DNA from 3 places in the Kosakonia sp. SMBL-WEM22 genome. Region 3 is predicted to be linked to each of the others. Evidence: predicted binding sites of a transcription regulator. Region 3 holds the regulator's gene; each other region holds the start of a gene.
What was found. Region 3 encodes PurR, which represses purine synthesis genes. Its sites were predicted from a motif close to CANGCAAACGTTTGCNTG; they were not measured.
Positions count from the first base shown of each region.

Region 1: a site for PurR is predicted at 1,844-1,861, ahead of aroL (shikimate kinase AroL). Genes of this name have one in related genera too.
Region 2: a site for PurR is predicted at 1,944-1,961, ahead of carA (glutamine-hydrolyzing carbamoyl-phosphate synthase small subunit). Genes of this name have one in related genera too.

Region 1 covers NZ_CP051488.1:1,128,080-1,131,314, reverse strand. Annotated here, with positions in the region: gene ppnP (pyrimidine/purine nucleoside phosphorylase) at 1-69, opposite strand, end outside; gene HF650_RS05355 (AroM family protein) at 156-836, opposite strand; gene yaiA (protein YaiA) at 1,061-1,252, opposite strand; gene aroL (shikimate kinase AroL) at 1,303-1,827, opposite strand; gene HF650_RS05340 (YaiI/YqxD family protein) at 2,042-2,503, opposite strand; gene proC (pyrroline-5-carboxylate reductase) at 2,634-3,235, shown strand, end outside.
Region 2 covers NZ_CP051488.1:822,858-826,092, reverse strand. Annotated here, with positions in the region: gene carB (carbamoyl-phosphate synthase large subunit) at 1-558, opposite strand, end outside; gene carA (glutamine-hydrolyzing carbamoyl-phosphate synthase small subunit) at 576-1,724, opposite strand; gene dapB (4-hydroxy-tetrahydrodipicolinate reductase) at 2,180-3,001, opposite strand; gene HF650_RS03980 (alanyl-tRNA editing protein) at 3,145-3,235, opposite strand, start outside.
Region 3 covers NZ_CP051488.1:2,209,910-2,213,144, reverse strand. Annotated here, with positions in the region: gene HF650_RS10490 (MFS transporter) at 1-246, opposite strand, end outside; gene HF650_RS10485 (YnhF family membrane protein) at 413-502, opposite strand; gene purR (HTH-type transcriptional repressor PurR) at 800-1,825, shown strand; gene punR (DNA-binding transcriptional activator PunR) at 1,844-2,755, opposite strand; gene punC (purine nucleoside transporter PunC) at 2,868-3,235, shown strand, end outside.

The DNA of each region.
Region 1 (3,235 bases), 1.1 Mb from region 3:
GCCGGTGCTGCTGCTGGTAAACCCAATGGACTTCACTTTACCGGAAAAGTATTCATTACTTTGAAGCATAAACAGGCCCTTATAGAGAAATGACTGGAAAACCACTATAGAGGCCGGGCTTAAGTGATGTCACGCGAAATTGCGCCGTTCTGCGGCTACACCAGCAGTTCCGAGGCCAGCCGCGCCACCAGCACATTGGAGAGTAAAACCGGGACATCCAGCGCTTTTTGCAGCAGATCGCGATGCTGCTGATGGAAGCCAAGACAGTCGAGCATCAACACATCAGCACCGCGCTCCAGCAGCGCTTTTCCGGCGTCAATCAGCTCCGTCTCGCTCGCCTGGTAGGGGTGGCAGAGTTCATACAGCGGCTCTTTTTCCAGCACCTGCCACTTCTTCTTCTGCGGCGCCATCAATTCAGGCACCGGCACAATCACGCCGACCTGGTGACCATCGACAATCGAGGCGACCAGCGGGGGAATAATGCGCTGCGGTTCAATCAGGATGGCGTTGCGCGCGTTTAAGCCACGGATATCTGCGGTACTCATCAACAGGATGACGTCATAGGTTCCCTGATTATCGAGCACCTCGATCACGCTTTGCAGATCGCGCTCCACCTTCTCGCGCGACACCAGGCCGAGGCTGTCATCACTGAGGCGCGTCGGGATAGCGGTCTCGCCAGGATCGACGCAATAATCAATCTGAACTTGTGCCGGGTCCATCTTCCCCAGCAGGCTAACATGGGTGATTTGATCTTCTGAAACATGCTCTGCCAGAAGCGGCAGGATCTCTTTTACCGGCACCACACCAATGGTGAGGATCGCCAACGTCGCACTCATCTTCGCTTTCCGCCTTTCAAAACTGCTTCTAGTTATGATTCTCTGTACAACAACCGACGGAGGATGGAGCACCGCCGCCGTGTAAAGAGAATGAGCCACTCCTGTGTTCTAATAAATTCCAGTAACAATGAATATAAACAGTGACTGGCATTAAGCCAGTCAAAAAATGTGATGCAAACGACTTTCTGAAAGGTTCAGGAAATCATGCTGGCGGGATCGCCGGATTAACTTTTATCGGGATCCTCATAACGCTTTTTCGCATCCAGCGCTTCCTGCTCCGTGGGGTGCTCGCTGATCAATGAGTCCGGCTTCGGATGATCCGCGCGCAGTTCATACCAGGTGACAGTCGCGTCGCTGGGTCCCTTCTCAACAGCTACAACACGGGCTTCACGCGGATAGGGCGGTTTAGTCGGCATAGCTTATTCTCCTTTTGCGGTTAGAGAGATAAGTATAGTCAAACGTTTCGCTAACTGGCGCGCGCCAGGCGTAAAGCCGCTTCAATTTCTGCCACTACCGCCTGCGGCGGCTGCGCGGCATCGACCACAAAATGCGCCGCATCGCGATAGAGCGCATCGCGGGTGGCGAGCACGTCGCTCACCTCTTCGCTGATCGGCTTGCCGGTTAACGTCGGACGCAGCCCCTCTTGCGGAGAAGCTTCCAGCCGCCCTGCCAGCACGTCGACCGGCGCACAGAGGTAAACCACGCGCCCGTGCTCACGCATGAAACGGCGGTTGTAGTCGCTGAGAATAATACCGCCGCCGGTGGCGACGACCAGAGCGGGTTCGGTCACGGCTTCCAGTGCCGCCGTTTCGCGGGCGCGAAAACCGGCCCACCCCTCCTGCTCTACGATTTGCGCAACGGTCTGCTGCGCCTCTTCCTGCAACCAGCTATCGGTATCGATAAACTGGAAGCCCTGTGACAGCGCCAGCGCCCGGCCAACAGTAGTTTTACCGCAGCCGCGTGCGCCGATGAGAAAGATGGGTAGCGTCATGAGCAGGTTATTCCTCCAGGCCCCCGGTTGGGGGACAACAATAAGATGGCGATGATAGCACTAAACCAACGGCGCGCGCTGCGTAAGAGTAACGTTACACATTCTCAATTTTGCGTATAAGAACGTTCTGGCGCAGCCATTGAGGCTGTAAAGTTTCTGTGGCATCGCCTGTAGCGGCAACCTTACTGGAGGTGATAAAAACTGACAAGCCCGGTTACGGCGTCTGGCGGCGCTGGCGATCGAGCAGCCACTTATCGAGCTGCGCGGCGAACTGCTGGCGATCGCGCTGCGAAAGGGAATCCGGTCCGCCGGTCTGGATGCCGCTGGCGCGCAATGTATCCATGAAATCGCGCATGGTCAGCCGCTCGCGAATCGTCGCTTCCGTATAGCGTTCGCCGCGCGGGTTGAGCGCTGCCGCCCCTTTTGCAATGACCTCCGCCGCCAGCGGAATATCGGCGGTGATCACCAAATCATCCGCCGCGCAGAGACGCACGATTTCGTTATCGGCGACGTCAAAGCCTGCCGGCACCCTGAGCGAACGGATCACCCTGGATGGAGGTACGCGCAAGTTCTGGTTAGCGACCAGCGTTAACGGCGTCTGTGTCCGCTCCGCGGCGCGAAATAAAATCTCTTTAATCACATTCGGACAGGCGTCCGCATCAACCCATATCGCCATGGTGACTCCTTTTCGTTTCGGCGCATTGTCCCTTTAATTGCCCGCCGGGGAAAGCAGAGATCCTTTCGCCCTCGCCGGAAAAGCGCGTTAAGCTATGAATCACATGCAATAACAAGCAGAGAGGGACGTGATGGAAAAGAAAATCGGTTTTATCGGCTGCGGTAACATGGGTAAAGCGATCGTCGGCGGGCTGATCGCCAGCGGCGAGGTGAAACCGGGGCAGATTTGGGTCTATACGCCAACGCCTGATAAGGTCGCCGCCCTGCAACAGGAGTATGGCGTCAACGCCGCGCAGAGCGCGCAGGAAGTGGCACAGATCGCCGATATTGTCTTTGGCGCCGTGAAGCCGAACATCATGGTGAAAGTCCTTAGCGATATCGCCTCCAGCCTCAACAAAGAGACGCTGGTGGTCTCCATTGCAGCCGGTGTCACGCTCGACCAGCTGGCGCGCGCGCTGGGTCACGATCGCAAAATTATCCGCGTGATGCCAAACACCCCCGCACTGGTTAACGCCGGGATGACCTCTATTACGCCGAATGCACTGGTGACCTCTGAAGATACCGCCGATGTGCTGACCATTTTCCGCTGCTTTGGCGAAGCGGAAGTGGTTTCCGAAGCGATGATCCACCCGGTAGTTGGCGTCAGCGGCTCGGCACCGGCGTATGTCTTCATGTTTATCGAAGCGATGGCCGATGCTGCCGTGCTGGGCGGCATGCCGCGCGCGCAGGCCTA
Region 2 (3,235 bases), 1.4 Mb from region 3:
TTCGCGGTTATAGGCGATGCCGCCGCCGGTGCCGCCCATGGTAAAGGAGGGACGGATAATGCACGGGTAGCCGACATCGGCCGCTACGGCCAGCGCTTCATCCATGGTGTGCGCAATGCCGGAACGTGCGGTATCAAGACCGATTTTCTTCATCGCGATATCGAAACGGCGGCGATCTTCCGCTTTATCAATCGCATCTGCGGTAGCACCAATCATCGTCACGCCGAACTCTTCCAGCACGCCCTGGCGCTCAAGCTCCAGCGCGCAGTTGAGCGCGGTCTGGCCGCCCATCGTCGGCAGCACCGCATCCGGGCGCTCTTTTTCGATGATTTTGCGCACCACTTCCCAGTGGATCGGCTCGATATAGGTGGCGTCCGCCATTTCCGGGTCGGTCATGATGGTTGCCGGGTTGGAGTTCACCAGGATAACGCGGTAACCCTCTTCGCGCAGTGCTTTACACGCCTGCGCGCCGGAGTAGTCGAATTCACACGCCTGGCCGATAACAATCGGGCCAGCGCCAAGGATCAGGATGCTTTTTAGGTCTGTACGTTTTGGCATGGCTCTTTTTCTCCTGATTATTTGGCGGTATGACGATACTGCTCAATCAATTCAATAAAGTGGTCAAACAGCGGCGCGGCGTCGTGCGAGCCAGGACTGGCTTCCGGGTGGCCCTGGAAGCTGAAGGCCGGCTTATCAGTGCGGTGAATGCCCTGCAGCGTACCGTCGAACAGCGATTTGTGCGTCACGCGCAGGGTGGCAGGCATCGACGCCTCATCAACAGCAAAACCGTGGTTTTGCGCGGTGATCATCACCGTATTGTTGTCGATATCTTTTACCGGGTGGTTGCCGCCGTGGTGACCAAACTTCATCTTCACGGTTTTCGCCCCGCTTGCCAGCGCCAGCAACTGATGGCCGAGGCAGATGCCGAACACCGGAATGTCGGTCTCGAGGAAGGCTTTAATTGCGTCGATGGCGTAGTCGCACGGTGCCGGGTCGCCGGGGCCGTTAGAGAGGAAGATGCCGTCCGGATTCATTTTCAGCACCTCTGCGGCCGGGGTTTGTGCCGGAACTACCGTCAGGCGGCAGCCGCGATCCACCAGCATACGCAGGATGTTGCGTTTCGCGCCGTAATCATAGGCCACTACGTGGTAAGGCAGTTCGCTCTCTTGTTTCGCCTCCGGCAGCTCGCCCGCTAGCGTCCAGCTGCCTTGCGTCCAGCTGTAGCTCTCCTGAGTCGTCACCTCTTTCGCCAGATCCATTCCGTTCAGCCCCGGGAAGGCTTTCGCTTTCTCCAGTGCCACGGTCTCGTCGAGATTTTCGCCCGTGATGATGCAGCCGTTCTGCGCACCTTTTTCGCGCAGCAGGCGGGTCAGCTTGCGGGTATCGATATCGGCAATCGCCACGATGTTATGGCGTTTCAGGTAGGAGGAGAGATCTTCAGTGCTGCGGTAGTTGCTGGCAATCAGCGGCAGGTCGCGAATGACCAGACCCTGCGCATGCACCTGAGAGGACTCTTCGTCAGCGGCGTTAGTGCCGACATTGCCGATATGAGGATAAGTAAGAGTGACGATTTGGCGAGAATAGGAAGGATCAGTGAGGATTTCTTGATAACCGGTCATTGAAGTATTGAAAACGACTTCCCCAACCGCCGTGCCCGTTGCCCCTATGGCCCGACCGTAAAACTGGGTTCCGTCTTCCAGAACCAATAGCGCTGACTTAATCAAAACACCCTCCAGAGAATATTCACTCACTTTATTTGCATATTAATTCATATCAGGATGATGAATCAATGCAAATTTGCTGGCCGTGGATTTTTGGCAAACGGCGGCATTCTGGAGAGATGTCGGGTAAAAGTCAACTTATGACGCCTATTTTTCTTTCTCTTTTACGCCACTGCCCGGCTTTACAGGGTTTAAGAGATAAAAAAAGAAGATAAGCAGAGCGGGGAAAACGCTTGCGCGGTAAGAAAATTGTATCCGAAGAGTGACGAAGGCATAAAACCAGACCAGATGGTCAAAATTTACATTTTATAAACAAAAAACAGTAATAAAACACCTAAATTCTTAGCATTGAGGCAAGAAGTAGCTCATAAATGGCAAAATAAAAGGGCAATAAATTATTGCCCTTTGCAATCAAGCAATTATGACTGCAACAACCACATCACGAAGGGTAAAAATGCTTACAAAGTGTTGAGATCGAGGACATCACGCATATCAAAAAGACCCTTTTCTTTGCTTTTAAGCCATGAAGCGGAGCGTACCGCGCCATTAGCGAAGGTCATGCGGCTTGACGCTTTATGCGTAATCTCAACACGTTCGCCCATATCGGCGAATATCGCCGTATGTTCGCCGACGATATCCCCGGCGCGTACGGTAGCAAAGCCAATGGTCCCAGGGACACGCTCGCCGGTATGGCCTTCACGCGAATAAACTGCACACTCTTTTAACTCTTTATTCAGTGAGCCGGCGATTGCTTCACCCATTGCCAGCGCCGTACCTGACGGGGCATCCACTTTATAACGGTGGTGCGCTTCGATAATTTCAATGTCGGTGTAGTCGCCCATCACCTTTGCTGCTTTCTCCAGCAGCTTAAGCATAACGTTCACGCCGACGCTAAAGTTGGCGGCAAAGACGACGGCAATATCCTGCGCCGCATCGCTGATGGCCTGCTTGCCCGCGTCGTCAAAGCCGGTAGTCCCGATGACCATGGCTTTATGGTGCTGACGGCAAAAGGCGAGATGGTGAAGCGTCCCTTCCGGGCGGGTGAAATCGATAAAGACATCGAAATCCTCTTTTACCGCCTCAAGGCTACTCTGCACCGTGACACCGCTTTTACCCCCGCCAGCCAGTTCGCCCGCATCGCTTCCCAGCAGAGATGAACCTTCCCGCTCCAGCGCCGCGCCGAGGGCGACGCCCTTCGTGGCCAGTGCCGCCTGAATCAACTGTCGGCCCATTCGACCGCCAGCGCCCGCGATGGCTACGCGGATTGCTGCATCTTGCATAGTTGTACTCTTTTGTTAATTAAATGCGTAAAAATCGTTTCCAGATTAACCAGCCCATCTCCAGGCCACCAGCCGAAAACGCCGATAATTAGAAATTAATGATATACACCTGCAAATATCAGTAAAAGGCATGACGTGAGGCGCTACGCCACCGTGTAGTTAACGATCAGCTGCCCCTTTTTCACTTTGATGTTGCTAATCACCACCTCTCCAAGTTCTCCCAGAGCGCGCACG
Region 3 (3,235 bases):
GACGGTGAAAATCGCCATTAAGAAAATCAGCGCATTGCGACGGCCACGATGAGAAAGTAACAGCGTCATCAGCGGCGCGCCCACCATAACGCCGATGGCGTAGGCGCTGATCAGCATCCCCGCCGCTGGAATGGAAACCCCAACGCCCTGCGCAATCACCGGCAGTAATCCCATCGGGGAGAATTCGGTGGTCCCAATCCCAAACGCGCCAATCGCCAGCGCAAGCAGGGGGAAATTTATTTTCATCTTTTGACTCCGAAATGAACATGCGACCCTCAGCCAGGCCGCGAAAAGGCAAAAGTATGACAGCTGTCACAAAAAACAGAAGTGAGCGGGAGGAGAAAAGTTAATTGCGCAACGAGGAACAATGGTGGCGCAAGAATCGAGGGAGAGGGCTCTCCCTCGCATCAGATCAATGCAGTGCAGCGGTCAGCGCGCCGAAAACAATCAGGCTCAGAACGATGACGGTGGTGAAGAGTGAATACTTAAGATCGGTGCTCATCAATTTTTCTCCATTTAATTTCCCCACAAAAAGTGAGCCTGCGCATTTTTGCACAAATTTTCTGAAAAATCTTGCGCGATTTGGCAGCATAAACGTTTTAATACTTCCCCTTTTGCTCAAGATCAGCCAAAATTCGACGCTAAATTTATTAGCGTACCGGCCATTGACTCCCCTCCTGACGTCCAGTGTCGTTTTCCCGGCGTACCGCACTCACTTTGATGAGTTCAGGGTGATTAAAGGCAAACGTTTACCTTGCGAATTATCAGGAGCTTACGATATGGTCTGGAGTAATATCTGATGGCAACGATTAAAGATGTCGCGAAACGAGCAAACGTTTCCACTACAACCGTATCACATGTAATTAACAAAACCCGTTTCGTCGCCGAAGAGACGCGCAACGCCGTCTGGGCGGCAATCAAAGAGCTGCACTATTCGCCAAGCGCCGTCGCCCGCAGCCTAAAAGTGAATCACACCAAATCGATTGGTCTGCTGGCGACCAGCAGTGAAGCGGCCTACTTCGCCGAAATCATCGAAGCGGTTGAGAAGAAGTGTTTCCAGAAGGGCTACACCCTGATCCTCGGCAACGCGTGGAACAGCCAGGAGAAGCAGCGCGCTTACCTGTCGATGATGGCGCAAAAACGTGTCGATGGCCTGCTGGTGATGTGCTCGGAGTACCCGGAAACCGTACTCACCATGCTGGAGGAGTATCGTCATATTCCCATGGTGGTGATGGACTGGGGAGAATCGAAAGCAGACTTCACTGATTCGGTGATTGATAACGCTTTTGAAGGCGGCTATATGGCCGGCCGTTACCTGATTGAGCGCGGGCATCGCGACATCGGCGTGATCCCGGGCCCGCTGGAGCGCAACACTGGCGCAGGTCGTCTGGCCGGTTTTATGAAGGCGATGACCGAGGCGATGATCAACGTGCCCGAGCACTGGATTGTGCAGGGGGACTTTGAGCCGGAATCCGGCTACCGCGCCATGCAGCAGATCCTCGGCCAGTCCTCGCGCCCGACCGCGGTCTTCTGCGGCGGCGACATTATGGCGATGGGCGCGCTCTGCGCCGCCGATGAGATGGGGCTGCGCGTGCCGCAGGATATCTCCGTCATCGGTTATGACAACGTGCGCAACTCACGCTTCTTCACCCCGGCGCTGACGACGATTCATCAGCCGAAAGACTCGCTGGGTGAAACGGCCTTCACCATGCTGCTCGATCGCATTGTGAACAAGCGCGAACAGTCGCAGTCGATTGAAGTGCATCCGCGCCTGGTGGAGCGCCGCTCGGTGGCCGATGGCCCCTTCCGCGACTACCGCCGTTAATCCCTTCCCGCGGGAGCCTTACTCCGGCTCCCGCAGCCACTCTCTATTCAACGTTTCACTGTCGCCCAGATAATCCAGTAGCCAGTTCAGCGCAGGCGACGCCTCGCTTTGTTGCCATGTCAGGCAGCAGGCGGCATCCGGAAACGGGTTTTCCAGCTCAAGCGCCACCCAGTCGCCGCTATCAAGCCGTGGCCGGGCAAAATGGGCTGGCACCATCCCTACACAAAGCCCCGCCGACAGGCACGCTTCCGACGAGGCCCAGTCTGGCACCATCACCCGTTTCTGGTTATCCAGCAGCCAGGTAATACGCTTTGGCAGCGAGCGGGAGGTATCCTCCTGGATCAGCGATGGCCAGTTGCGCAACGTCTCATCGCTTAACGGACCGTTGAGCTGCGCCAGCGGATGCTGACGTGAGACGACACACTTCCAGCTCAGGGTGCCCATATCACGAAAGGCATAGCGGCCACCGACCGGGATCGCCTGCGTGGCCCCAATCGCCAGTTCAACGCGGCCATCGGCGAGCGCATCCCAGACGCCGTTAAACACCTCCTGGTAGACCACCAGCTCGACATCACTGAAGTGGCGATAAAAATCGACAATCATCTGCCGGGTGCGGGCGGGTTTCACAATGTTATCGACAGCAATCGGCAACTGCCCGCGCCAGCCATTGGCGATCTGCTGACACTGCTGGCGGGTGATCACCATTTTTTTGATAACAGATCGCCCCTCCTTTAAAAACCAGACCCCGGCGGGGGTTAATTCTACGTCGCGGTGACGGCGCACAAACAGCGGCACCGCCAGCCACTCCTCCAGCTGACGCACGGTGTAGCTCACCGCTGAGGGCACGCGGTGCAGCTCCTGCGCTGCGCCGCTAAAGCTGCCATTACGCGCTACGGCATCCACCACTTCAAGAGAGTATTCTGACCACATATTTTGCCTGCAAAATTTTTGAAACCAACATGCAAATATTAGCGTTTCACAACCAGGAAAGCACTCCTTACACTTCCCCACCCTGATTACCTGCAATTAAAGAGAAAAGAGAATGCAACCTGGCAAAGGATTTTTAGTCTGGCTCGGGGGGTTAAGCGTGCTGGGCTTTTTAGCCACCGACATGTATCTGCCCGCTTTCAGCGCGATTCAGCAAGATTTAAACACCTCTCCCGCCGTGATCAGCGCCTCGCTGAGCCTCTTCCTGGCCGGATTCGCGGTGGCGCAGCTGCTGTGGGGGCCGCTGTCGGATCGCTATGGTCGCAAGCCAATTCTGCTGACTGGGCTCGCTATTTTCGCCCTCGGCTGCCTCGGAACGATTTGGGTGCGTGACGCTACCTGGCTTCTGGTGCTGCGTTTTGTACAGGCCGTCGGCGTCTGTGCGGCCACCGTTAGCTGGCAGGCGCTGGTGACGGATTACTA